One region of the Companilactobacillus muriivasis genome, then DNA from elsewhere that is predicted to be linked to it. Evidence: a T-box and tRNA genes for the amino acid it is inferred to sense, from the RefSeq annotation. Region 1 holds a T-box; the other holds one or more tRNA genes.
The links. The T-box of region 1 lies ahead of leuS (leucine--tRNA ligase). A T-box ahead of a tRNA ligase gene usually reads a tRNA of that ligase, here a tRNA-Leu.

Region 1 (9,468 bases):
CACCCAGTTAACAAACATAACTGAGACGAACATAATCAGCGAGAATAAGATTATTCCACTGATACGACGAGAAATTCGACCTGTATTGAATGGATAAATTCGATGTAATTCACGTAGCATTAACCAGCAAACCACCGCCATACCGATACTTGTAGCAATTAAAGGACCAAATTCATGGAACAAGCCAATCATTGGCAATTGAACAACAACTTTCACAATCAAGCCGTATACAAAATATTTAATCGCCAATCTGTTACGATATAACGCCTGTAAAACGGCTGATAAAACAGTGAACAATCCCAATAGAATAGAGATAATGGATGAAAATTGTAGCATCAAAACGCCAAGTGCATCATAACGATAAAATGTTGTCCACAATGGTTGTGCCACAGCGTACATCCCTAGTGATGCGGGAATCATAATGAAAAAGAACAATTCCAAAGTATTTGAAATTTGATTTTCAATATTTTTCTTATCACCTTTAGAATACAATCCTGACAAGATTGGAACGGCTGTAACGGCCATAGCGGTTGACAACGAAACGATAATCATAATTAATTTGTTAGCTTGGAAACCAAATAATGAATAATAATTATCCAATTGGGCTCCTGTGGCAGTAACAAACATCCGCATAAATTGATTGAATGTTGATTGATCAAACAAATTAAAGAATGTTATTCCGGCATCCAAAATAATAAATGGAACAGCCTGTTGGAAAATTTCACGAGTAAAGTTTCGCTCATTCACATTAGCAATTGGTTGACCATTACGCGATAATCGCCTCAGCTTTGGCAAGCGCCTCAACAATGCTAAAACTAAAATCCCAATAGCGACAGCTGCCCCAATAAATGCGGCAAAAGTTGATTGAACAACGGCATTGATATAACTACCTTTATTCATAATCATAATGACATACGTCGCTAAAAGCATGTAAATAACACGAGCAATTTGTTCGATAAATTGTGATATAGCGGATGGGGCCATGTCAGAATATCCTTGCAAATACCCTCTTAAAATACTCAAAATTGGAATAATTAAAACGGCAACTGCCAAAGATTTGATAACGGGAATACTTCTTGGATCACCGTCAGTAAAAATGGTAGCCAAAATTGGCGCTCCAAAATACATAACGGCTCCAAAAATCACACCCATGAATGTCATAATCTTCAGACCGTGCTTAAACAATTTATTACCAGTTGCATACTGATCAAGTGCGTTATAATGTGAAATTTGTTTTGATATTGCACCGGGAATTCCGGCTGTAGAAATAATCAAGAACAGACTATAAATGTTATAACCCTTAGCATACAAGGCATTAGCTGCGGGATAATATGATCCCATCCACGCCATCCATGGAATGATATATATCGCACCTAAAATACGAGAAAAAATACTACCAGCAGTCATCCATGCTGAACCTTTCAGCATTGTGTCTTGCGAAGAAGGCTCAGAATCAATTACTGGCATTACTTCTTCATCATCATGGCTATTATTTGCGCCCAAAACCTGCACCACCTTAAAAACTATCCTTTTAATTATAGCAAAGTTATCTACCTAAAAAATTTAAATTACACTTAAATTACGTAAAAAGCAAATTAATTTTGCCGTCTCCGGGTGACAGTACAATGCTTAGCCTGCTGTGCGACCGGTGCGAGCCAAGGTCTCGCACCTCGATTTTGAACTTCGAGAAAATCACTCGAATTTCAAAATACGTCGGTATTGTAAGGGATAAATCCCTAAGAATACCTGCACTGCTGGCTAAACATTGTACTGTCACCCTCCGACTATTTCTAATAACTACTTGGATACTTTCCTTTTTATTAATTCTTATAAATATACTGAATGTATTCTTATTTAAACATTACGAAAGCTTTGAATTCGATCACTAAAATGTCCCTTCCGATTAAAACATGTTCTATAGCTTTAGTCTCTAGTCATTTTGACCAATAATTTACACTATTCAACACTTTATATCGAAACAGTTAAAACTGCCTTATATAGGAAACCAAAGCATTTTTAAAGACACTAGCCAGAACTTGCGAGGGATGGAGTTCAGCAGTGATAGTTATGTTAGGCTGGCGATTCTCCAGTCTTACATAACAGGACGTCTTTTGAAATTCGCGAACTCTGCGAAGTTCAAAAGCGAGGGTCGAGACCGCACTATGGCTCGAGCCGGTTCCACAGCAAACTCCATCCCTCGCAAGCTCTGGCGGCATATCCCCAAATTTTACAAAACAAGAAAATTGTAAAGCGCGTTATCGTTTGAACAATGATAGAATAATCTTGTTGCAGGTTAGAAAGCAAGCAATTAATTAATTGAACTCACCTAAAAATCTCTATTTTGCAATTATTCACAAAAGTTTGAAATTCCTTCATATAATATATATAAAACGCTTAAACAATATTATCTTCAGCTTGCTTTCTACTCAACCAAAAAAGACTCCGGAAAATTTCCGAAGTCTTTTTTACTTGTCATTATTTAACTACGATATTAACAATCTTGTTAGGGATAACGATCACCTTAACGATGTTCTTACCTTCGATAAATTTTTGAACTTTTTCATCAGTTGTAGCAAGTTTTTCAAGATCATCCTTTGAGGTACCATTGGCAACTTCAACTTTATCTCTCAACTTACCATTAACTTGGACGATAATTTCAACTGTGTCAGAAACAAGTTTTGCTTCATCGTAAGTTGGCCATTTAGCGTAAGAAATTGATTCTGTGTGGCCAAACTTGCTCCATAACTCTTCCATCATGTGTGGTGCAATTGGAGCTAACAATTGAACTAAACCTTCAGCGTAAGCCTTTGGCATTGTATCAACCTTGTGTGCTTCATTTACGAAGACCATCATTTGTGAAATTGCTGTGTTAAAGTGCAATGCATCATAATCTTCGGTAACTTTCTTAACTGTTTCGTTATAAACTTTATCAAGTTTACCATCATTTGTATCAGTCAAGTAGCCATCTTTCAATGTGCTGTAGTCGTCATCATTGATAAATAGGTTCCAAACACGGTCCAAGAACTTGTATGAACCTGACAAACCATTTTCTGACCAAGCGATTGATGCATCCAAAGGACCCATGAACATTTCATAAACTCTCAATGTGTCGGCACCATATTGCTCAACTACGTCATCAGGGTTAACAACGTTACCTTTTGATTTAGACATCTTTTCGTGACCTTTACCAAGAATCATACCTTGGTTAAATAGCTTTTGGAAAGGTTCCTTAGTTGGAACAACGCCCAAATCATACAATACTTTGTGCCAGAATCTAGCATATAGCAAGTGAAGTACGGCATGCTCGGCACCACCAATATATAAATCAACTGGTAGCCATTGCTTCAATAGATCATAATCAGCTAGTGCATTGTCATTATTAGGGTCGATATATCTCAAGTAATACCATGAAGAACCAGCCCATTGTGGCATTGTATTAGTTTCACGACGACCTTTACGACCGTTCTTATCAACTACGTTAACCCAATCAGTTAGGTTAGCTAGTGGACTCTCACCGGTACCTGATGGCTTGATATCAGTATCTTCAGGCAATTTAAGTGGTAGTTCATCTTCTGGAACAAGTGAAGTCGTACCATCCTCCCAGTGAATAACAGGAATTGGTTCTCCCCAGTATCTTTGACGTGAGAAGACCCAGTCACGTAGACGGTAGTTAACTTTCTTTTCACCAAAGCCTTTGTCTTCCATGTAAGCAATAGCACGTTCAATAGCATCGGCTTTATTCAAACCATTCAAGAAGTCAGAATTAATATGCTTGCCATCTTCCGTTATAACGCCGTTATCCAAGTCACCTTCAATAACTTGAGTCATTGGTAGATCAAACTTCTTAGCAAAAGCATAGTCACGTTCATCATGCGCAGGAACAGCCATAACGGCACCTGTACCATAAGTTACAAGAACGTAGTCTGAAATCCAAATTGGAAGTTTCTTGCCGTTAACTGGGTTGATTGCGTATGCACCGGTGAAAACACCAGTCTTTTCGTCATTCAAATCAGTTCTATCAAGGTCTGACTTGTGTGAGATTTCTTCTTTATAAGCTTCAACAGCAGCTTTTTGTTCAGGTGTTGTAATCTTATCAACAAGCTTGTGCTCTGGTGCCAAAGTCATGTATTCAACACCAAAAATTGTATCGGGTCTAGTTGTAAAGACGTTGATTTTATCATCTGAACCAGCTACATCAAATGTAACTTGGGCACCAACTGAACGGCCAATCCAATTTCTTTGCATTTCTTTGATGTTTTCAGGCCAATCAATATCATCAAGGTCATCCAGCAATCTGTCAGCGTAAGCTGTGATTTTTAGCATCCATTGACGCATTGGCTTTCTAACAACTGGGAAACCGCCACGTTCAGTCTTACCATCAATGATTTCCTCATTAGCAACAACTGTACCCAAATCTGGTGACCAGTTAACCAATGTTTCTGATTCGTAAGCCAAACCTTTTTTATACATTTGTTCAAAGATCCATTGTGTCCATTTGTAGAATTTAGGATCGGTAGTTTGAACTTCACGTTCCCAATCATATGAGAAACCTAGTGAATTGATTTGACGCTTAAAGTTTTGAATATTCTTTTCAGTAAATTCAGCGGGATTGTGTCCTGTATTCAAAGCATATTGTTCTGCAGGCAATCCAAAAGCATCAAAGCCCATTGGATGCAATACGTTATAGCCTTCAGCACGTTTCATTCTAGCAATAATATCTGTGGCTGTATAACCTTCTGGATGTCCAACGTGAAGACCTTGACCTGATGGATATGGAAACATATCTAAGGCATAAAAGTTCTTCTTATTTGGATCCTCAGTTGTTTTAAAAGTATTGTTTTCTTTCCAATACTTTTGCCATTTCTTTTCTACGGTGTTGTGATTGTACATTTTTCTCCTCCTATACAAAAAAAGTCCTATGATTATAAATTAATCATAGGACGAGTTATCGCGTTACCACCTAAGTTCCGCACCACAAAATAAGTACGACTCTCAAAATCCTTAACGAGGATTAATCGTAGTCACTTACTAAAGGTTCGGCAACTATTATCAGTGGACGAGTTCGAAAATAAAACCTTACGCATTCACATCCCCATGCGCTTTCTGAAAAAGTATTTTATAATCTACTACTTCCGTGCTTATATCTTATACCATTAATGTTTGTCCGACAACCAATAAATCAGAATTTAAATCATTTAATTGACGAACGTTATCAACAGTTGTTCCAGCTTTTGAAGCGATAGAGTCAATTGTATCACCGCTTTGAACGGTTACTGACTTACTAGTTTGACTGCCTGAATCACTATCATTTGAGCTGTAATCATTTTGAACATTGATTGATGATGAGTCAGATGAATCATTTTCTGATGGAACAAATTTCTTCACACCATCACGTTCATCTTGAACCATAACTGGTGCTTGTTGACTGCCGTAAGCATCACCAACATTGCCAGTATCAGTTGTTGTATCATTAGTCTTATTTGCCAAGTTAGTAACTGCCAATGGTTGTCCATTAGCTCCAATTACTTGAGTAATTGTCAAAGTCTTACCAGGATAAATATAATTATCAGTCTTCAAATTATTCAAGCTCATCAAAGTATCAGTTGTCATGTTAAACTTATCAGCAATTGATTGTAATGTATCGCCTTGCGCTACAGTATACGTTTGATCCTTATCAGCAGCTGTATCAAATTGTGTCAAATTATACTTTTCGATAACACTGTCCAACTTATCAGCATATGTTGTATCGGTAGCATAACGACCAGTCAAATACTTAGTAGCATCTTTGTATGATGTTGTATTGCTCTTCCAAGTACCAGCATAAATTTGTGAATTGCCTGAAGTTCCACCACGAAGCAATGAAACATAGTCTTCAAGTGATTCCTTATATGAAGGATACTTTCTAAAATCAGAGCTAATTGAGCAAAGACTACCTGTACCGTCGTCTTCTTGTGTACCCATATTAACAGAGGCACCTTTATAATCTCCCTTAATACCAAAAAGATTATAATTAGGCGCAGTAGCTAGTCCACTTGTACCCCAGCCACTTTCAACCATTGCTTGTGCAATCATTACTGAAGCGTAGAGATCGTTATTTGCGGCCAACTTACGTGCTGAGTTACCAATATAGTCAATAAAAGCTTGATCCCCAACACCAGTAGAAGCAACCGGTGTGGCTGCTACTGCTGAGTTTTGATTCAACAAATTATTAACGGACAAAGCTTCGGCTTTAACGGGTGTAGGAGCTGAAATATTAGTAATTTCTGCTACTGCAGCACCAACAAACATACTTGATCCTAAGATCGTCATATTTTTGCGTAAGTTTGCGTTCTTACTTTTTTTATTATTTAATCTAGTCAAACGACTATCTTCGATTTTGCGTTCATGACGTGTCATAACCATAAATATCTGCTCTCCCTCAAAATCTTTATACTTTATTATATTTCTTAACAAAAACTTAAACAATAGAGAGATCAAAAAATATGAAAATATCTAGAAAAATATCCATCTTTAATGTGTTTTTACTGCTGTTTTTTGTTTTTTGGACCATTAATGTCTCACAACACACTAATCTAATCAAAAAATTCGATACTGCCTTGATCAGTCAAATTTATCATCATAATCCCCTGACACTTGGCATCTTTCGACTCATGACAAGTATCGGTGACACTTTTGCAACTATTATTGTAACCGCAATTATTTTTCTACTTTTAATTGTTAAAAAATATCATTATGCTGCGATTTATTTAGTGCTCAACAAGGTAGTCATCTCCGGAATGAACAGCATTATTAAAATTACTATCGACCGTCCACGCCCCAGCCATCATCATTACGTTTATGCTGGTGGCTACAGCTTTCCCAGTGGGCATTCGGCTAGTTCATTTGCGTTATACATTTCGGTTTTGATTATCAGTCTCTATATTTTCAAAAAAATCAGCTTAAAGATAGTTATCAGTGCCATTTGTATTGCCATGGTACTGCTGATTGGATACAGTCGTATCTTTCTAGGAGTTCACTACCCTAGCGACGTTTTCGGTGGCTATCTTTTGGCAGCTACTTTCATAACTTTCAATACTCTATTATTTAGAACCAAGAATCTTTCGATTCTTAATCTCAAAGGCGTTAAGAATTAGACCCAGTATCAATAATACAAGAGTAGCGATGTAGATATTATGCAATCCTGAAAAAAGAATTTGTCTCATTTTGGGTAAAAGCTGATGTGGCAAGGAATTAGCGGTCTGCGGATCAATCAATTTATTCATCATATCGACCGTAATATGCTTGTTTCCTGCGGCACCTTTTGCTAAAGCGGTGTTCAAAACGATTCCGTAAACTGAAACCATCATTGATTGACCAATTGTTCTCAACAAAGTATTAAAGCTCGTGGCAACTCCGACATTCTCTGGTTCAACGACAGTTTGAGATGTAACGGTAGTTGTAGTGATAGTTAGACCAAAGCCAAGTCCGGCAATCCCGGCTAACATACAGAAGTACCAAAATGGCGTTGTTGGACCAGCAGCTAATAATAAGGCATTAGCAATTGCTAAGAAGAATAAACTGATGTAAATGACTCGATTGGGAGCCATTTTTTTTATCAATGAACCAGCCCAGAATGAACCAAAAATCCAAACAATTGAGCTTGGTGTAACGGCGAATCCACCCATTGATGGACTCAAGCCTAAAATACCTTGCATCCAAGTTGGAATATAAGCTTCGAACCCGATTAAGAAGCCACTGACTAACAAGGCTAAAACATTTTGAATAACGAAAGTTTTATTCTTAAATAATTCCAAAGGTAAAATTGGATCCGCAACGTGCTTTTCAACATGAATAAAAGCAAAAATAGAAATAATTGAAACTAATACTAAGCCTAAAGGTATCAACATCGTGCGGCTACCGATATTTTGTAGAGCTAGCATTAATGGCAACAATACTAAAATCAGCAAAATAGTACCCATGTAGTCGATTCTGATTTTCTCGTGCTCTCGTTTATCTTCCTTAAAGAAGATCCATATTAAAGCCATTGTTATCAATCCAACTGGCAAGTTAATCAAGAAAACCCAATGCCAGCTTAATCTTTCAACAATGAATCCACCTAATAACGGTGCTATAACGGCAGCAATTCCCCATGCAGAACCGTTTAGTCCTAAAATACGAGCACGTTTTTCCAACGGATAAATATCTGCAATAATCGTAAATGTTAACGGTTGGATAGCTCCAGAACCGATACCTTGGATTACACGTGCCAAGATTAACGTCAACATTGAATTCGACATCGCACACAAAGTCGAACCAATGACGAAAATCACTAAACCAATCAATAGAACTGGTTTACGACCGACTATATCTGATAATTTTCCATAAATTGGTGTCGCTACGGCAGTCATCAGTAGGTAAACTGAGAAGACCCAGTTCATCAAACTAACCCCATGTAGACTTCCGATAATTGTCGGCATCGCAGTCGAAACGATAGTTCCTTCAATTGCCGTCATGAATGTCGCAATAAATACCGCAATCGTGACGATTACAACATTTGACTGATTTTTTTGTTCCATTAAATAATTCCTCCCATAAAAAAAGAGACCTTCCCTAAAGTAAAAACTTTAAAGAACGCCTCTGTAATCACCGATTAAATTTTCAAGAAACTCTTAATATCATTAACTTTATCAAGTTTTTCCCATGGTAAATCGATATCTGTACGTCCGAAGTGGCCATATGCGGCCGTCTTCTTATAGATTGGTCTTTGTAGATCAAGCATTTTAATGATACCTAGTGGACGTAAGTCGAAGAACTTGTTGATAACTTCTTCAAGTTGTTCTTCGGAATAATCACTAGTACCAAATGTATCAACGTGAATTGACACAGGTTTTGCCACACCGATAGCGTAAGCAATTTGAATCTCAACCTTTTCAGCCACACCAGCAGCTACAAGGTTTTTAGCAATATATCTGGCAGCGTAACTAGCTGAACGGTCAACTTTAGTAGCATCCTTACCTGAGAAGGCACCACCACCGTGACGAGCAAAGCCACCGTATGTATCAACGATAACTTTACGTCCTGTAAGTCCAGAATCTCCTTCTGGACCACCGATAACGAAACGACCTGTAGGATTAATTAAAATCTTTGTATTGTCGTCCATCATGTTAGCTGGTACAACTTCATCGATAACATATTTCTTAATATCTTTTTGAACTTGTTCCAAACTAGCTTCAGCTTTGTGTTGTGTACTCAAAACAATTGTATCGACACGAACTGGATGATCATTTTCATCATATTCGATTGTGACTTGTGACTTAGCGTCAGGCATCAAGTAGTCGATAGTACCGTTCTTTCTAACTTCGGCTGTCTTTCTCATCAACTTGTGAGCGAGAGAAATTGGCAATGGCATGAATTCTTTAGTTTCATTTGTAGCGAAACCGAAAACAAAACCTTGATCACCGGCACCGATTTGATCCAATGGATCTTTAT
Region 2 (19,887 bases), on a different contig from region 1:
GAACGAATCAGAACTTATGACGATTCAGCCAAATTACTTTACCAAGCTGAAAATAAACTAATTTCCAATCGTGAGCTTTCCGTAAATAGTGCATGGATAACCGACCGTGAAACTGAAATTAATGGTCAGCAATATTACCGTGTAGCAACAAATGAATTCGTCAATGCAAATGACGTCTACATTTACTCACCTGTGAATCTAATCGTAACTACTCATAAAGTCCAAACTAAAATTTACACTGCTAAAGGAGACTTAGTCACTGACCGCTCACTTGCAAATAACACGAGTTGGAAAGTCGACAGCATCACTTATATCAATAATGAAAAATATTATCGCGTTGCCACAAATGAATTCATCAAAGCATCTGATATAGCAGTTAAAGATGTTCATTAATTTTGGGGATAAGTTAGGGGAAAAAATGGATACTTTTGAAATGAGAAAAGCATATTTTGAATGGCTCAGAGAAAACGAAAAATATACCGAATTATCATCCAATTCAATTCGTATTGAGACTCCTTTTTTAGATAACTCTCTTGATAAGATCATTTTATACGTCAAAAATAGTGGTTCTAAAATTGTCATATCTGATAATGGTTGGACTTTAGATTACCTTGATAATCACGATTTTACTTTCAAAATAGGATCATCCAAATATATTTTGTTACATTCTATTTTGAAAACCTTTGACTTAGGTATATTCGATGGTGAGATATACGTTGAATGTGTCGAGGATAATTTCCCTCTGGCAAAGCAAAAAATACTTCAAGGATTAATCAGAATAAATGATTTAACATTTCTGAGTGGCACAAATTAATTAAGAATTTCAGCTGTAGGGTGACGAGAAAAATGCAGTCTGCTATGAAGGTGGCGTTAGAGCTTTAGCTCTTACACCACAGGACGAGTTTTGAAATTCGCGAGTTTATGCGAAGTTCAAAATCGAGGTTTGAGATCGCCCTCTGGCTCAAACCGGTACTCATAGCAGAACTGCATTTTTCTCGTCACCCGAAAGCGGCATACTTCAAGGCAACAAAAAAAAAGCAGCTGAACAATATCGTTCAACTACTTTGATGATGCGGGTAAGAAGATTCGAACTTCCACGGAGAAAACTCTCCACAAGATCCTTAGTCTTGCGCGTCTGCCAGTTCCGCCATACCCGCATGCACGTTCTATAATACACATAATTAAAAAATATTTCAAGCTGAAATATTAAGATCTTTAATATATTTCAACTTGCCACGGCAAATGCCACAGACATACTTTTGTGTATTCAATTTCTTAACGCGCCGATAGATATGATGACAGTTGCTGCATTCATAAATATGATAAGTTTTTTTCTTAACACTACTTTGAATTGGCGAATAACGTAACCCACCAACTTGCTGCAATAAAACCTTAAAAGTATGATCTCGATGTTGTGCTGGTAAGCCGTCGTTATACAAGTGATAGTGGCACAATTCATGTTTGATGACTCCTACCAAAGTATCATATCCGAACTGTTCATAAATCTTAGGATTGATATCAATATGCCGGTCATTTAAATGAAATCTACCACCAGTTGTCTTCAAACGACTGTTAAAACAAGCTTGATGAATAAAAGGCTTCCCAAAATATTCTTGGGAAACCTTTTTTATTAACTCGGTTAATTCCTGATTATTCATTATGCCAAGTCAGTTAATTTTTGAATTAATTTAGAAAATCTATCCATATATTCGTCTTGCTTCTTTTCAGCTTCATCAAAAGCGTGACGATCAACTTGCTTGTCAGCACCGATACTGTCAGTCATTTCTCCACAGCCTTCAACATACTTCTTAAATGCAGAAACTAGTGAGATATGAGTTCCCATCAATCTTGCAGGAGCCTTACCTTTTTCAAGTTTAGCTAGAGCTTCTTGATAGTTCTTTGTTCCAGTAGCGAAATCTTTTTGGATCTTACCGTATTCAACATCGTCCATCTTATCAACTTTACTACGATCCAAGGCACCACGAATCTTTTCGTATTCTGGGTTCAACTTATCTTGCTCTTCCTGGATTGATTGAACAGTATTGTTAATTAATTGACCGTATTGCATAGCTCTTTTTTGTGCGGCATTCATAATAATTACCTCTTATTTTCTTCTTGTGTCTTCTCAGCATAAATATCTCGTTCAACTGTAAATCTTGGACGTTGCTTAACCTCGTTAAAGATTTTACCAACATACTCGCCGATGACACTAATACTAATTAATTGTACACCACCGAGTGCCCAAATGGATATCATTAATGACGACCAACCAGGGATTACATCGCCATTGATTTTTCGAATAAAACTGTAAATCAGCAATAATATACTGATGAATACGATGAAAAATCCTAATCCCATAATCAACTTAATTGGCACGATTGAAAATGATGTTACACCATCGACGGCAAATTTAATCATTTTGCGTAATGGATACTTTGATTCTCCAGCAAAACGTTCTTTTCTGGCGTAATATACTTTGGCAGATTTGAATCCCACTAATGGAACAATTCCACGTAAGAATAAATTCCGCTCACGATAACTCAACAATACTTGGCAGGCACGTTGACTCATCAAACGATAATCAGCTGAATCAGGCACCAGTTTTACACCTAAGAATCCCATAAACTTATAGAATGCTTCAGCTGTGCTACGCTTAAAAGCTGTATCAGTATCACGATTGTTTCTAACGCCATAGACAACTTCGGCACCCTTAAGATACTCGTCGACCATCTTCGGAATCGCATTAACATCATCTTGAAGATCAGCATCTATCGTTATAACGGCGTCAGAATCTTTTGATGCACTAGTAACTCCAGCCAATAATGCTCCCTGATGCCCGAAGTTGCGGCTTAGTTTAACTCCTGTAACGGCGTTATGCTTCTTTGAAAATTCATCAATCAATTCCCAAGTTTTATCTTTACTACCATCATCCACAAAAACAATCTTACTTTTCTCAGAGATTTTCTTTGCAGCTACCAAGCCATCAACAATGGCTGACAACTCTTTAGTAGTCTCATGTAGTACCTCTTCCTCATTGTAACAAGGTACTACAATACTTAATTTAAATACATCAGACATTCATTTTACCCCACTTTGATCTCATCCATTCACAAATGGTAAATAGCCCTAAACCGCCTAAGATGGCGATAACAGGCAGAAATTCAAGTCGATATCTGCCTTGCACTTCAATTAACAATTGTACGACAGCGTAGGCCATCAGTGGTAGTACTAATAAGAATGTTTTTTGATTTTTATTATGCCAAAGTCTTAATGAACCTATCCATGAGAAAATAATCAGTATAACGGTACCCATATAGCCTAATAATTTAGCCATATTGCTTACTTTCAATGAATGTTGGGTCTCAAATCCAGTAAAGTCAATCGTCGTTGAGCGACCGGCCCAGAGCGTTTCGTTCTTATTCCAGAACAATTTCAACCAACCATGCGTTGAATTCAAGTTAGAAATATTCTCTCGGATAACCTGATGTTCCTGAGCACTCATCTTGGCACGACTATCCTTCAAATTGAAACGGTTAACCATCCCTTGATCGTATGATCCATTGGAACTAGCATCTAGACCAACCACAAATTTCCACTCAGAATCACGATTAGTCAATCCATATTCATTCAAGCCAGAACTCTTGATTGCCATACCGGCAGCCGAGAATATCATTTGATAAATGACCAATGTAATCAGAATTTTACCTAAACCAGACCAATTGAATTGATTATTTTGAATAAATAAGTACAACAAAGCATATACAACGATTCCGGCAATAACCACGGGGCCAATTGGTCGAATAATACTACCAATTCCCAGCGTTATACCGGCCAGGGCGTACGCCCAATACTGATTCTTCGTGATCAGATAGAACGTCACAAGAAACATCAGCATTCCTAAATATTGGTTATCCGCCTGACTATTTAAAGCAAACCAATCTAAGTCAATCATTAAAACAAAGACCGTTAATCGAGCAACACTGACGTTTTTGAACAATTGCATTGCTAGAATATATGACATCAACAGAATCAAAACTTGATACAAGACGTTTAACAATTGAATGGCAATGATCTTGTGACCAAAGACTTTGACCACCGTCATAACGTAGACTAGATAACCTGTTTGATAGGCCCACTTGGCGAAATAATCATTGTCATACTTATAAATTGCTTTACCCTCAAGCGCCTTAGGAGCTGTTCTCCAGAAAGCTTTAAAGTCACTGAACTGTGTCTGTGGAACTAATTTCAGCCAAATGATTGCCGCAATGGCGAAAACCATTAGCATACTGATTAGAATTAGTCGGTTTAAATTAGGGTCATCATCACGAATTCGATATAAGACGAATCCACCCCCACCGACAAAAACAATTGCACAAAGAAAAACCAGTACTGTTAATACTGGTTCAACTTTTAAATAATTGATTGTTAGAAAGTGTCCCATTTGAATCAATACGACTGTCGTAAAGATTGCTAGGCACACAATAATAATTTTACTAATAATGCCTTGGAATTTACTTAGCATTCTATCCCTCTATATTTGCTAATTTTTTATGGTGTACCAGGAAACTTTGAAGCTTCGAAATACACTGTTTAATACTTTCCATGCTTGCAGCATAACTGAAACGCAAGTGACCTTCACCACCGATACCAAAGAAACTTCCTGGTAGAATTGCCAAATGCTCTTCTTCCAATAAATCGTTAGCAAATTTAACGTCGTCTTGTTCGTAATCTTCAGGAATTTTTGCAAATAAGTAAAAGGCTCCATCTGGCGTTGGGCATTCAAAGCCCATGTCGTGTAAGCCAGCATACAAGGCGTCACGTCTTTCTTGATATTGTACCTGCATTGCTTTTGGATCATCGTAGCCATTTGTATACGCTTCTAAGGCTGCGTATTGAGTAATTGATGTGATTGATGTAGTTGCCAATTCATGGATCTTATTAATCTGTGAAATGACCTCTGCAGGCCCACAAACAACCCCAAAGCGCCAACCTGTCATAGCATGTGACTTTGATAGTCCGTTCAGTAGAATCGTCTGTTCCGGCAAAATATTGCCAAATGAGACGTGTTTAAAGTTATATGTTAATTCACTATATATTTCGTCACTGATAACGAAAATATCGTGGTCTTTCAAAACATCTGCTAAAGCTCGTAATTCATCCTCAGTGTAACTAACCCCCGTTGGATTACTTGGGAAGTTGAGTAAAAAGATTTTGATACGTGGATTCGTTCTCAAAACCTCTGCTAATACATCAGGAGTGACTTTGAAGTCAGTCTTTGAAGTATCCAAGTAAACCGGTGAAGCTCCATTGAAATCAGCATCTGGACCATAAATGGTAAATGCTGGTGATGGAATTAAAACCTCGTCACCATCTTGCAAAATCGCATTGAAGGCTGAGAAAACACCTTCGGTAACACCAGTCGTAGCAACAATCTGTGTCTCTGGATCATAATTCAAATCGTACTTATCGTGCAGATAGTTAGCTACAGCAACCAATAGATCGTGGTTACCTTCTGGCACTGTGTAGTGCGTGTGGTCATCTTCAATGGCTCTAATTGCAGCCTGTTTGATGTGTTCAGGAGTATGAAAGTTGGGTTCGCCAACGGTCATATTAACAGCTCCTGGTATTTTCTTGGCCCGCGCATTGAACTTAAAAATATCCTGTTGTTTAATTGCGACAACGGATGGTTTCATTAGGGAGATTAAATCACTTTTCACTGTTATACACCTCTTTTAGAAGATTACACTCTCATTCTAACATACGTCATTTCTTAAAAAAAAAGACATTCAAAAAATCTGAATGTCCAAATATGATACAAAACTATACTAATTGTCAAATACGGTATATGGAGAGCGGCGCTTGTGAGCAGTCTTCTTATACCAGTTTTCAATGATTTCAGCACTAGCATCTGAAATGTCTTTACCTTCAAGATAATCGTCAATATCTTTATAAGATACACCTAAAGCTTTTTCATCAGGCAAACTAGGACGGTCTTCCTCCAAGTCAGCTGTTGGTGTTTTCTCATAAAGATTCTTAGGGGCATCAAGTTTGGCTAACATTGCCTTGCCTTGGCGCTTATCCAAACGGAATAACGGCGTTACATCAGCAGCGCCATCACCAAATTTTGTATAAAAACCAGTAATATTTTCAGCAGCGTGATCGGTTCCAACAACAACACCTTGGTTATCGCCAGCAATCGCATATTGTGCAATCATTCTAGTTCTAGCTTTGATATTACCTTTGTTAAAATCAGAAATAGTTAAACCATTGTTCTCAACGGCTTTTACCATTGCATCGACACTATCTTTAATGTTAACTCGAACGACTTTATCAGCTTTCATCCATTCGATAGCTTGCATACAATCAGACTCGTCAGCTTGCTCACCGTAAGGCAAACGAACCGCGATAAATTGATAACTGTCATCGCCAGTTTCTTCACGTAATTCAGTCATAGCAATTTCTGATAATCTACCTGCTAATGTCGAATCCTGTCCACCAGAAATGCCTAGGACAAGTGTTTTTAAAAAGCTGTGTGCCGTTAAGTAGTTCTTGAGAAAGTCCACTGAGCGTCTAATTTCAGCTTCTGGGTCAATCTCTGGCTTAGTATGTTCAAATTCAATAATTTCTTTTTGCAATGGTCTCATTTTTAGTCACCTAACCTAATGTTGTTTACGTCATTTCTAATCTTCTCAATATACTTCATCTTGTGACTGTACAGTTTTGAAGATAAATCAACAGGATAGACTTGAGGGTTTAAAATACGTTTGTATTCGTCCCAGAGTGAATCGAGGTTGTCAGCACAATACTTGCGGATTTCTTTAACATTTGGCAAGTCATAAACTAACTTACCGTTGATAAAGATATCATGCAACATTGGCTTAGCTTGGAAATCTTCCACAGTCTTATTGATATAAGTATATTGTGGATGGAACATATAAAGTGAACTGTGTTCTCTAGGATCTTCATTCCAGAAAGTTACGTAGTCCCCTTCGGATTTATCATTCTTTTCGTTATTAGTGATTCTCCAAACTTGTTTCTTACCAGGTGTGGAAATCTTAGCTGCATTACTTGAAAGTTTCAAAGTATCCATCATATTGCCTTTAGAATCTTCGATACTTACCAATTTGTAAACAGCACCTAGAGCTGGTTGATCAAAAGCTGTAATAACCTTTGTACCAATTCCCCAGACATCGATTTTAGCATCCTGCATCTTCAAGTTTAAAACGGTCTTTTCATCCAAATCATTGGAAGCGTAAATCTTAGCATTTGGGAAACCAGCTTCATCAAGTTGCTTTCTGACACGCTTAGAAATATAGGCCATATCACCGGAGTCAATTCTGACACCTTCAAAATTAATTTTGTCGCCCATTTCACGAGCAACCTTGATGGCACTAGGCACACCACTCTTCAAAGTATCATATGTATCAACTAAGAAGACACAATTCTTATGTGTTGTAGCGTAGGCTTTGAAAGCTTCATATTCGTTACGGTATGTTTGCACCAAAGCATGGGCATGTGTACCAGAAATTGGAATACCAAACAACTTACCTGCTAAAACATTACTTGTAGCATCAAATCCTGCAATATATGCGGCTCTAGTACCCCAGATAGCAGCATCGACTTCTTGTGCACGACGTGAACCAAATTCCATAACGGGATCATCGCCACAGACAGTCTTAATACGAGCAGCCTTTGTCGCAATCAAAGTTTGGAAGTTCACCATATTCAAAATGGCAGTTTCAATCAGTTGGCATTGTGCCAATGGTCCTTCAACTTGAAGGATTGGTTCTTCATTGAAAACCAAATCTCCTTCAAAAGCTGAACGAACTGTACAGCTGAATTGCATATCTTTTAACCAGCGTAAAAATTCCTCATCAAATTCCCCGTATTCACGCAAGTAATCGATATCTGAATCTGAAAAACTTAAATTCTTAAGATAATTAACGACATGTTCCAGTCCTGCAAAAACGGCAAAACCATTGTCGAAAGGCAAACTTCTGAAGTAAACTTCAAAAACAGCCCGACGGTTGTGCAAACCCTTCTTCCAGTATGTATACATCATATTTAATTCATAATAATCCGTATGCAAAGTTAAATCTTCATTTTGAAATTGAGTCATCATAACTCCCTTATAAATTTATATTAAAAAGTAGTCTGGTTTTTTCTGAAATATGCAGCTTTAACAATCATTCAAAACCTTACAAGGCAAAAACCAAATCAACTTCTAGTTAACAATCTATATTTTACATTAATCTGCATTTAAAGTCGCTTCGTATCCATCGTTTACTTTATGAGCTAATTCTTCGATAGAATAGTTGTCTCGAACTTCTTGATAAAGTGCCAATCCTTTTTGATCAAGGTTGCCATCACGCCACATTGAGTGGGCATCGTTCAAGGCTGCAATTAGTCCTTGTTCATCGCCAGAATCGACTAACCAACCAGTATCGTCATTGATAACTTTATCGGTAGCACCAACGTTTGTAGCAATAACTGGTTTTCCATAAGCGGCAGATTCAAGGTAAACTGTTGGCAAACTTTCTGACTTCGATGTTAGAACAGAAACGTCACATTCTTGGTAATAGTCACCGGTATTTTCACGGAAACCAACAAAATCGACTTTTTCTTTGATGCCTAGTTCTGAAACTAATTTACGTAAATCGTCCATCAATGGACCGTCACCGACTAGTGTCAAGCGATAATTGAACTTCACTTTGCTCAAAGCTTCAAGCAATAAACGATGATTCTTGACCTCAACCAAACGTGCTACTTCCAACAAACTGAATGTTGGTTGGCGATTGAATCGCGGATTGATTCCAGAAAAATCGATGGCATTGAAAACTTCAAATGTTTTGCTTGATCTGATTTTCAATGATTCAAAATATTCTTCCAAATCAGGGTTCATGTAGAAAAGTGAATCTGCGCTTTTTAGAGCGTGTAGATTTAACTTGAGCATAACTTTACCTTTGATCCCTGAAAAGTCGATACGGGGGTCAGAATGGACTGTTATGACCCATTTAGCATTGATTTTCTTTCTAATCAAAGACACGATATAGTTAGCACGTGGACCATGTGTATGTACAATATCGAAGTGATTATTGTTAATATAGTTTGTTAATGGTTTTAGAATCGATAAATCAAAACGTTGTTTTTGTTTCATCACCGACACGCTCAAGCCATTTTCACGCGCCATCTTTGAAACTGGACCTTCTTGAAAAGTTAATAACGTACTCTTCTCACCAGTTAACTTTTGACCTTTCATCAGGTTAACAATATATGTACGAGCTCCACCGTCTTCATTGCCGGCATTAATATGTAAAACCCTCATTAAGACACCTCTCAAATTAATCTTTCTCGTGTATAATAATACATTAAAGGAGAACGCCATGCACAAAAATAGAGTAAATATTTTAGGTACAGAGTTTGATAATTTCACGACTAAACAATTTCATAAATACTTGGATGATGATTTGGATATTAAAGCAAACAAGTTTATCGTAACACCTAATCCTGAAATTGTTCTTTCTGCTAGAAAAGATACCAATTTTTCAGAAATTGTCAATAATGCTGATTACGTCATTCCCGATGGAATTGGAGTTATCAAAGGAGCTAAGAGTCTTGGAACTCCACTCCACGAACGAATCACCGGATTCGATACTTTACAATATTTAGTTGAAGCGGCTAACCGCAAGTTTTCGAAAGTTTATTTACTTGGTGCTAAACCCGAAGTTATTGAAGCTAGTGCTGAGAAAATCAAAAAGGATTACCCTCAAGTTGATCTTGTTGGTTATCACGATGGCTATTTCAAGGATGAAGCAGATATCGTAGCTGAAATTGCTGAAAAGCAACCTAACATCGTTTTCGTTGCTCTAGGTTCCCCTAAGCAAGAGATTTTCATCAACAAATACCGTAAGACAGCTGATGCTATTTGGATTGGTGTTGGTGGTAGTTTTGATGTCTTCTCCGGTACTAAAAAGCGAGCTCCAAAGTTTTTCCAAGCACTCAATTTGGAATGGTTCTACCGTTTGATTAAGGAACCTACTCGTTTTGGCCGGATGTTGGCAATTCCTCGTTATATGAATTTGATTAACAAAGAAAAGAAGAGCCGTAAATAAGCTTCCGTTTCCAGAGCTGAGAGTATTCATCTGCTGTGCGGCACGGCTCAAGCCTTTCTACAGACCGGAAAGTCTCCAACACGTCCGGTGGTGTAATGGCTAAAGCCATAACGCCACTTTCGCTGCTGATGAATACTCTCAGCTCTTCCAACTAATTTGTCTTTTATATTAAATGAATATCACTTTCAATCTCCAATATGTCGGTGATTATGAAAAGCGCATTTAATTTAGAATTATCAAACTTACTTAAAAAATTAAAATAAAAAAGATTGTCATCCAACTTTTTCATTTCGTTGGATGACAATCTTTTTTTGTTTCAAGCATTATTTTTAGTTTATATAGGCAGTGGCTCTAAAACGAGTTCCGAAGGCCAATTTCTTCCGCTTTGCCTACCTACCCAAATCATCCGCAAGGTACGCGGATAATTCGTGAAGCTACGCAAATGCTCGGAAATTCCCGGGCCTGCTCCACTCTCTCACCAAAACGAGTTCCGACAGGGCAACTCCTTCCGCTTTTCATATTTAAGCAAATCACACGCAAAACCGGCGTGCAATTCACTTATTCACGAAAATGCTCGGGAGCTGACCGCCCTGTCTCCACTCTCTAATCTTCGACATCAATGGTTTCAGGATTCTGTCCACTTCTTACAAAGATTCTAGCATTTAACATTGCGTAACTAAGAATCGAAACGAAGTAAATACTTACTGAAGGTGCCTCGATAACGTGTCCCGTCATCAATGCCATTCCGAATCCTAACGCTACACTGGCTACTAACATTGCCCACTTAAAGGACCACATGTACTTGAATTTTCTCAAGAATGTGCCGACTAGATATAGCAAGCAATAGAGCAATGGCGCTAAGTAGATGATTGTTCCGAGGATACCAAATTGGAAGAAGATATCGATGTAGTCCATTTCAACTAGCTTGGCTTTCTTCTCACTCTTAAAGCTTGTTGCATAACCCATACCAAATGTCTTTTGAGCTATGGTTGCTTTCTTATAATTGTGAGCGGCATTTTCAAAGTAAACTGTCCGACCACTTAGTAAGTAAGAAACTGTCTTGTTAGTTTCAACATACTTCTTTTGATCTTTAGTAATACCTTTTTTAGTCTTAGCTTGTTTCTTCTTATACTTGATCATATCGTTGTGCAATTCAGCGGTTCTGGAAACGGCCATGGCTGGATAAGCAGCGAATACTCCACCAAGTGTGATGACTAATAAAGCCACGATTCCGGCGTTGAACTTGCGATTGCCGCCATCTTGGAAGAAGTGAATGACTGCTGCCAAAATTCCCATACAAATACCGAAGAGAATTGCTAACAATGAGCCCTTTGTACCAATCAACAATGCTGAATAGATTGCCAAAATAATTGTTAACCAGTAGTAAACTCTCGACCACTTGTTAATTTTATTCAAGGCATACCAAATCATAATTGGAAAGGCGATTGAAACGATAGCACTCAACTCATTAGCAGCGTAGAACCAGCCACTTTCACCTAATTTGTAATAAGCATATGAGCTGAAACTTGTGTTTGTAAAGTGCGCCACAATCATGATAATACTGATGATATTAACAGCGTAGAAAATCACTTTAGGGAAATAACGGTTGATAACTCGATCTTCCGCCAATTCTTCAAACGCATAAAAGTATCCCAGCAACATGACTGGATAATACAAACTTTTTGCTAAGGTTGTTATTTCTAGTGATGGTATAAATAAAACTTTTTGTTTGTAATTAATGATTAAACTGATTATCGAAACTATTCCTAAAATCACGAAATACCCGATGACTCGAAACCCTTGTTTGTTATCCCGATTCAGTATCAGGAATATCAGGATATAAAACGCCGTAACGGCCATAACAGCCATTCGAATCAATACCCCAAAGGTTATATTAATATGTGCCTGAGCCATCAGTCCGGTAACAGCATCTAATACAGGTTGAAAAACAATATATAGCATCAAGAAGATACTGTACTTTTTTATAAAGCTTTGCATAAGTGACTCCCAGTTAAAAATTTAAAAAACATATCAAGTTACATCTTACCCTAAATCGAATTTTAAAGAAATTAATTATTCCAATTAAAATTCAAAACCTGTTTTATTGTGTACTTTGTGTACTTCCGCTTCCGATTGCCAGAGAATTTTGCCTGCTGTGAGGACCGGTTCGAGCCATAGTGCGGTCTCGAACCTCGCTTTTGAACCGAAAAACACGTTTCAAAAGTCGTCCTGTGGAGTAAGTTAAAGTACTAACTCCACCTTCACTGCTGGTGAATTCTCTGGCAACCTCCAGCTATATCATTCTTTGGCTCATAACCAATCAAATTTCTTAAATAACTATATCTATCCATCTAATTCATTATTAACCAAAGTAAAACCCGGTCTAACTATATAAGTCAGACCAAAAATCTTAGTAAATAATACCAAAATCATTCTGAAATTTCATTTAACTCAACTAGTAAAACATACACTAGCCGGAGGCGGAACTATCTCTCTAAGTAAAATTCAAAACGATCGCCGGCATATTGTGAACGAACATATTCAAAAGGACGCTCATCATCCAAAGTTGTAACTTGGCGAACTCGTAAAACGGCAGATCCACGTTTAACGTTCAAAAAGTTGGCAATTTTTTCTGAAGCAAGGATGGCTGAAACTGTTTGTGTAGCGTTACCTAATTTTAACCCAGCCTTGTCTTCAAGTGCTTTATATAGTGAAGACGTAATGTCTTTTTTATTCAAGCTATCAACGATACCGATTGGAATAGTTGCAACTTCAAAACAGATTGGTTGCTTATCGGCGTAACGAATTCTTTCCATTCGTAATACTTGGTCGCCATTTTTAAGTTTTAATTTTTCAATTTCGCTAATCGATGGATCGGCTACGTGGTAGGACACAGTTTTACTTGAAGGCTTCTTACCTTGACTCTCAGTAATCTCAGTAAAACTAGTTGTTCCTGACATCTTTTCTTGCACCTTGCTGCTGGCAACATATGTACCGGAACCTACTTGGCGTTGCAAGATTCCCTCATCAACAAGTGTTTGAATCGCTTGGCGTAACGTCATTCGACTAACATCGAAATCTTGAGAAAGCTGTCTCTCTGATGGAATACGTTCCCCCACAGCCCACTTGCCAGATTCAATTTCTTTTCTAATTTCGTTATGAATTTGTATATATACTGGTACCTTCATCATATGGACTCCTTTACGAGCATTACTCCTGTTAATTATACCGTATTTCTATAAAAAATTAAGAATTGGTATAAAAACTTAGAAAAAATAAAAAGGCAAAATTCAAATTATGAATTTTGCCTTTTTAAGTTATTGGGTTAGCTGGATTCGAACCAGCGCATGATGGGATCAAAACCCATTGCCTTACCACTTGGCTATAACCCAATTAATGGAGGGGAGTGGATTCGAACCACCGAACCCGAAGGAGCGGATTTACAGTCCGCCGCGTTTAGCCAGACTTCGCTACCCCTCCATGTGTTTAACACATGTCTCATTCGACTTAATAATATTACCGAAAATTAAGATTCATTTCAAGTGATTTTATAAACTTTTTTTATTTGTTCACTTCCGCCAGAGGATGCCGGTAATTTTTCGCCCGATGTGAGGACCGGTTCGAGCCAAAATGCGGTCTCGAACCTCGCTTTTGAACTTCGCAAAGACCGCGAATTTCAAAAGTCGTCCTGTAATATAAGGACTAACGTCCTAATATTACCTTCACTACTGGTGAAAATTACCGGCATCCTCCGGCTAGGTTTATTAAAAATGAGATTTAATCAATTTAATACTCATATTCGTTTGAATTGATCCAATTTATTCGTCACCAAATAACAAAATATTTAATCCCCATCAGATTTAAAAATTAACCGAATCATTTCGTAAAAATATTTTTAAAATATCAAAAGCAAACAAATTTTTAATTCCAATTTTCTATGCATTAAATCGATGCATCGTTAAATAATAATTCCCTTAAACATTCAGAATCATTAAACATACAATATTTATCCAAAATACCAGAGTCTCCGGTTGCAAGGGATGGAGTACGCTGTGGAGGTGGCGTTATGGCTTTAGCCATTACACCACAGGGCGACTTTGGAGACTTGCCGAACTATGGCAAGGCTTCAAAGCGAGAGACGAGACCTTGGCTCGGCTCGGTCCTCATAGCGTAACTCCATCCCTCGCAACCGGAGGCGGCATCCTTAACAAACAAAAAAAGACTGCAAACTTTTAACAAAGTCTGCAATCTTTAAATAAAATTTTTAATTAACACCTTGCATCATCTTTTTAATCCAAGGAACACAAAGGATTAACAATACGGCTGCAACTAATGTAACGATACCTGTAATTCCAAAGAACATCATTTCGTTATGCGGATCTCCAGGTACGAATAACTTAACAATTTGAGCATTAGCAGCTTGTCCAGCTGAATCAGCTAGGAACCACATACTCATCATTTGACCAGAGAAAGCCTTTGGAGCAAGTTTTGTTGTGGCTGACAATCCAACTGGTGAGATTAACATTTCACCAATTTCGATAATACCCCAACTTAGAACTAGCCAAAGTGGACTAATCTTGCCACCAACATTTAGACCTGCTAAAGGAATCAACAATACAAAGTATGAAATCGCTGTAGCAATTAGTCCCATCCAGAATTTAGATGGTGATGAAGGTTGGCGCTTGCCCAATTTGATCCATAACCATGCAAAGAATGGTGTATAGATGATGATAAAGAATGGATTAAGCATTTGGAATTGTGGTGCTGATAAATGCAATCCAGCAAAGTTCAATTGAGTTTGTTCTGCGGCAAATAATGCCAAAACAACTGAACCTTGCTCTTCAATTGCCCAGAAAATCATAGCGGCAATGAACAATGGAATATATGCAAAAACACGTGATCTTTCAACTTTAGTAACCTTTTTACTTGTTAGCATCATGATGAAGTAACCAACAGGCAAACCGATACCCAAGATACTGATGATCGTTATAACGTTGTCAATTGTAAAGGCACGTGCAAAAATCAATGCCACAACAATGATAACAATTGCTACAACTACGATTGAAACTCGTTTGATAAATCTACCACGTTCAGCATCCGTAATTGGATCTGGAGCGTGCAAACTTGATTCTGGCAAGTACTTACGTCCGTCCCACCAGTAAACAATCAAACCAATGAACATACCGATAGCAGCTAATGAGAAACCAGCGTGGAAATTAAACGCGTTACTCATACTGTTAACAGCTTGTGGAGCAAATAGTGAACCCAAGTTGATACCCATGACATAAATACTGAAGCCGGAGTCACGTCTTGGATCTCCCTCAGAATACAATCCACCAACCATTTCGGATACGTTTGGTTTCAAAAGTCCAGTACCAATAACAATTAGTCCAATAGATAGGAACAATCCAGTTTCACCAATTGGAAGCGATAAGACGATGTGACCAAACATGATCAACACACCACCCCAGAAGACTGTTCTTCTGGCTCCCAAAAGTCTATCACTGATAAATCCACCTAGGACACTTGACATATAAACAAGTGAACCATAGATAGACATAACAGAAGCAGCAGTGGTACGGTCCATCCCTAGACCACCCTTAGTTACTGCATAGTACATGTAGAAAAGTAAAATGGCACGCATACCGTAGTAACTGAATCTTTCCCAAAATTCAGTTAGGAATAATGTACGCAAGCCTGTCGGTTGTCCGAAGAAACCTCGATCTTTTTTCTCGTCCATTAAAAAATTCTCCTCACATTACACAATGATGTATTAATATTAAACTTTCAAATTCTTTGTGTCAAAGCATTTTTAATAAATACATCATAAATCCTTATATATCAACAAAAAAAAATAAGAGCCCTTTAATATAGGCTCTTATTTTTATACCCGGTGTTTGAACGCCATAGTTGCCTTCACAGCGTCTTTCCAGCCAGCATAGAGATCTTGACGAACTGAATCGTCCATCTTTGATTGATAATTTTTTCCAGTTTCATAATTCTTTTTAATATCATCCAAATCTTTCCAAAAACCGACACCTAAGCCAGCCATAAAAGCTACACCTAAGGAAGTCGTTTCTAGTTCAGAGGATCTTTGCAATTGAATGCCTAAGATATCAGCTTGGAACTGCATCAAATAATCGTTAGCAGATGCTGCCCCATCAACCTTTAGGACTTCAATTGGAATCTTGGAATCAGAACTCATCGTTTCAATAATATCTTTGGTTTGATAAGCAATCGCCTGTAACGTTGCTTTAATTAAGTCATTATTTGTTGTCCCACGAGTGATACCAAAAATCGTTCCGTGAGCTTCATTATCCCAATACGGTGCGCCCAAACCGGCAAAAGCTGGAACAACATAGACTTCATCTTTACTTGTAGAAGCTTTGGCAGCATCCGAAGTTTCCGGTGTACTGTTAATCATACGCATGTCATCACGCAACCACTGTAACGCCGCTCCGGCCACAAAAACACTGCCCTCTAAGGCATATTTGACCTGACCGTTAACGTCATAAGCAATTGTCGTCAATAAATTATTGTCGGACAAAGCTGGTTTATCACCAGTATTCATGACCGCAAAGGCACCAGTTCCATAGGTATTTTTGACCATCCCTTTTTCAAAAGCCATTTGACCAAAGAGTGAGGCTTGTTGTGAACCAGTCATACCAGAAATAGGAATCTCAGAACCATAGAATTGGTAGTTTTTCGTTACACCAAAGATTTCTGAGTTCGATTTAACTTCTGGCAACATTGACTTGGGAATATTAAAGAATTTTAATAATTCGTCATCCCATTCCAAAGTGTTGATGTTGTACAACATTGTTCGACTGGCATTAGCGGAATCGGTCGCAAAACTTTCGCCATCGGTTAATTTCCACAACAACCACGTATTGACAGTTCCAAAGAGTAATTCACCTTTTTCAGCACGTTCTTGGGCACCGTCAACGTGATCCAAAATCCAGCGTATTTTAGTGGCAGAGAAATATGGACTGATTATCAAGCCAGTTTTTTGATGAATTTCATCCTTATAACCAGCTTTAATCAAGTCATTGGCTAAACCGGCAGTTTGACGACTTTGCCAGACAATAGCGTTATAAATTGGCAAACCAGTCTCCTTGTCCCAAACAATCGTTGTTTCACGTTGACTTGCGATACCAATTGCTTTAATTTGAGCAGGCTTAATTCCCGAATCAATCAACGCAGTGGCAATTGTTGTTTGGACAGCATTCCACAACGCACTAGGATCATGTTCGACCCAACCCGGGTTAGGCAAAATTTGTTGAATTGGATGTCTGGCAACTGCAACTTTTTTTCCACTGTGATCAAAGATGATAGCTCGAGCCGTCGTTGTCCCCTCATCAATTGCTAAAATATATTCTTTTTCCATAATTTACTCCCACACACCAAAAAAGGCGAAGTCCGCCTTTTAATTTCTTGCTTTATGCTTGAATGTTCTCGTAGCACTGACTGCATCTTTCCAACCTTCATAAAGATAATCAGCACGTTTGACATCCATATCTGGTTCAAATGTCGCACCAGTCGCATATTGTTTCTTAATATCATCTAGGTTATCCCAATACCCCACTGCTAGTCCAGCTAAAAATGCGGCGCCAAGTGCAGTAGTTTCCAAATCATTGGCACGTTGGACTGGAGTTTGTAAAATATCAGCTTGGAATTGCATCAAATATCTATTATTAGCTGCCCCACCATCGACTTTCAACGTTGGAATATCGATACCAGTATCACGTTTCATTGTTTCCAAAACATCACGTGATTGGTAAGCCAATGATTGTAAAGTAGCTTTGATAAAGTCATCTTTAGTTGTCCCACGAGTCAATCCGAAGACTGCCCCACGAGCATCAGCATCCCAGTATGGTGCACCCAAACCAGTAAAGGCAGGTACAACATAAACTTCGTCATCATCACTTGAAGCTAAAGCAGCCTCTTCTGATTCTGGAGCTGAATCAACTAAATGCATGGCATCACGTAGCCACTGAATAGCTGAACCGGCAACGAAAATACTACCTTCCAAAGCATAGTAAACTTTGCCATTAATACCATAACCGATTGTTGTCAAAAGATTATTGTCTGACAATTGAGGCTTTTCACCAGTATTCATAACGATGAAAGCACCAGTTCCATAAGTATTCTTAACCATTCCGGGTTCAAAAGCCATCTGACCAAATAATGCGGCCTGTTGGTCACCAATCATACCAGCGATTGGAACTTCGGAACCATAGAAATGATAACCCTTAGTTGTAGCGTAAACTTCTGAATTAGGACGAACTTCGGGCAACATTTCCTTAGGAATATTCAAAGCCTTTAAAATATCGTCATCCCACTTTAAATCGTGGATATTAAATAACATTGTTCGACTGGCATTTGAGTAGTCTGTCACATGGGCAGCACCGCCAGAAAGTTTCCAAAGTAGCCATGTATCAATAGTACCAAAGAGTAACTCACCTTTTTCAGCACGTTCTTGAGCACCGTCGACGTGATCCAAAATCCAACGGATCTTCGTAGCTGAGAAGTAAGGGTCAATCAAGAGACCAGTCTTCTCGTGCACCATCTGACCATAGCCTTCTGTTTCTAACTTGGCAGCAATGTCAGATGTTTGACGACTTTGCCAAACAATCGCGTTGTAAATTGGTAAGCCAGTCTTCTTATCCCAGATAATCGTTGTTTCACGTTGGTTCGTGATTCCGATACCTTTAATTTGTTTCGGTTTAATGCCAGATTCAATAAAGACACTGGCGATAGTTGATTGCACGGCATTCCAAATTTCGTTAGCGTCGTGTTCAACCCAACCAGGTTGTGGAAAATGTTGCGTAAATTCACGTTGGGCATCAGCAATCTTTGTGCCTTTTTGGTCAAAAATTATTGCTCGGGTACTAGTAGTACCTTCATCAATTGCCATAATATATTCACTAGACATCATTTCACCTCATTATGTAAACGTTTCATACCAAAATATTATAACATTTGCCAAATATTGCAAACAATTAATAGTTTTCTTTCAATATGTTGTCGTTTAGATTATTTTTTAGTCTTTATTTCTTTTCTTTATTAAATAATTGAATCCAATAAATAGAATAATCGAAATAGTTGAAACAATCCAGCCTAACTTCAAACCAGGAACTTGATAATTCATCACAACCTTATGATGACCACTTTTCAGATTGATTGCCATCAGATTATCGACAACTTTATGAATTTTAACTTTTTTGCCGTCAACATATGCGTTCCAACCATTATCGTACGGAATACTGAATAGCATAGGTGAATCTTCTGGGACATCAATTGTCCCCCGCACTGTATCATGATTCAAATCAGACGTAATCTTCAATGAATTGTTGCGGAACTTGTGCAACGACTGTAAGAAAGCTTTCTGATCCAAAGATTGGAAATATTCCGGATTTAAATCAAGCGACTTATCAGTCACAATTTTTACTTGCACCTTTTTGTTCCGCTTGAAATGACCTAATCGTAAAGTGGCAGCCTTATAAACATTGATTGGCTCTGTATCGACCCGCTTACCATTGACGTAAATTTTAGCTTTATCGTAATTCATCGGCGAAACGTAAAAATACATCGGACCACTGGCACGAGTTACCAATTGATACGTATACATTGTTTTATTTTTAACATTCGTCTGTTGCATGCTGGTCATCAAAGCATTCTTCAAATACTCATAACTATTGCCATTCAGAGATTGCCAAAGTCGATCCTGATTTGCTAAAGCTCGCTTAGAATACATCTGAAATCCATAAACATC

Region 2: it has a tRNA-Leu gene. The T-box ahead of leuS (leucine--tRNA ligase) is inferred to sense a tRNA for this amino acid. The anticodon was not compared.

The regions. Positions count from the first base shown of each region.
Region 1 covers NZ_BTTQ01000001.1:21,667-31,134, reverse strand. The annotation lists gene AAA923_RS00145 (putative polysaccharide biosynthesis protein) at 1-1,467, opposite strand, end outside; gene leuS (leucine--tRNA ligase) at 2,476-4,890, opposite strand; T-box leader at 4,934-5,149, opposite strand; gene AAA923_RS00135 (glucosaminidase domain-containing protein) at 5,146-6,402, opposite strand; gene AAA923_RS00130 (phosphatase PAP2 family protein) at 6,483-7,133, shown strand; gene AAA923_RS00125 (MDR family MFS transporter) at 7,080-8,555, opposite strand; gene metK (methionine adenosyltransferase) at 8,630-9,468, opposite strand, start outside.
Region 2 covers NZ_BTTQ01000011.1:41,693-61,579, reverse strand. The annotation lists gene AAA923_RS11260 (SLAP domain-containing protein) at 1-393, shown strand, start outside; gene AAA923_RS11255 (DUF1828 domain-containing protein) at 419-814, shown strand; tRNA gene AAA923_RS11250 (tRNA-Leu) at 1,072-1,157, opposite strand; gene AAA923_RS11245 (SprT family protein) at 1,194-1,658, opposite strand; gene AAA923_RS11240 (hypothetical protein) at 1,658-2,092, opposite strand; gene AAA923_RS11235 (glycosyltransferase family 2 protein) at 2,098-3,078, opposite strand; gene AAA923_RS11230 (glycosyltransferase family protein) at 3,071-4,522, opposite strand; gene AAA923_RS11225 (aminotransferase class I/II-fold pyridoxal phosphate-dependent enzyme) at 4,524-5,693, opposite strand; gene nadE (NAD(+) synthase) at 5,826-6,644, opposite strand; gene AAA923_RS11215 (nicotinate phosphoribosyltransferase) at 6,647-8,122, opposite strand; gene AAA923_RS11210 (glycosyltransferase) at 8,249-9,325, opposite strand; gene AAA923_RS11205 (WecB/TagA/CpsF family glycosyltransferase) at 9,384-10,112, shown strand; gene AAA923_RS11200 (O-antigen ligase family protein) at 10,716-12,110, opposite strand; gene AAA923_RS11195 (GntR family transcriptional regulator) at 12,599-13,300, opposite strand; tRNA gene AAA923_RS11190 (tRNA-Gln) at 13,433-13,504, opposite strand; tRNA gene AAA923_RS11185 (tRNA-Tyr) at 13,510-13,592, opposite strand; gene AAA923_RS11180 (peptide MFS transporter) at 14,377-15,852, opposite strand; gene glpK (glycerol kinase GlpK) at 15,997-17,499, opposite strand; gene glpK (glycerol kinase GlpK) at 17,539-19,047, opposite strand; gene AAA923_RS11165 (YfhO family protein) at 19,156-19,887, opposite strand, start outside.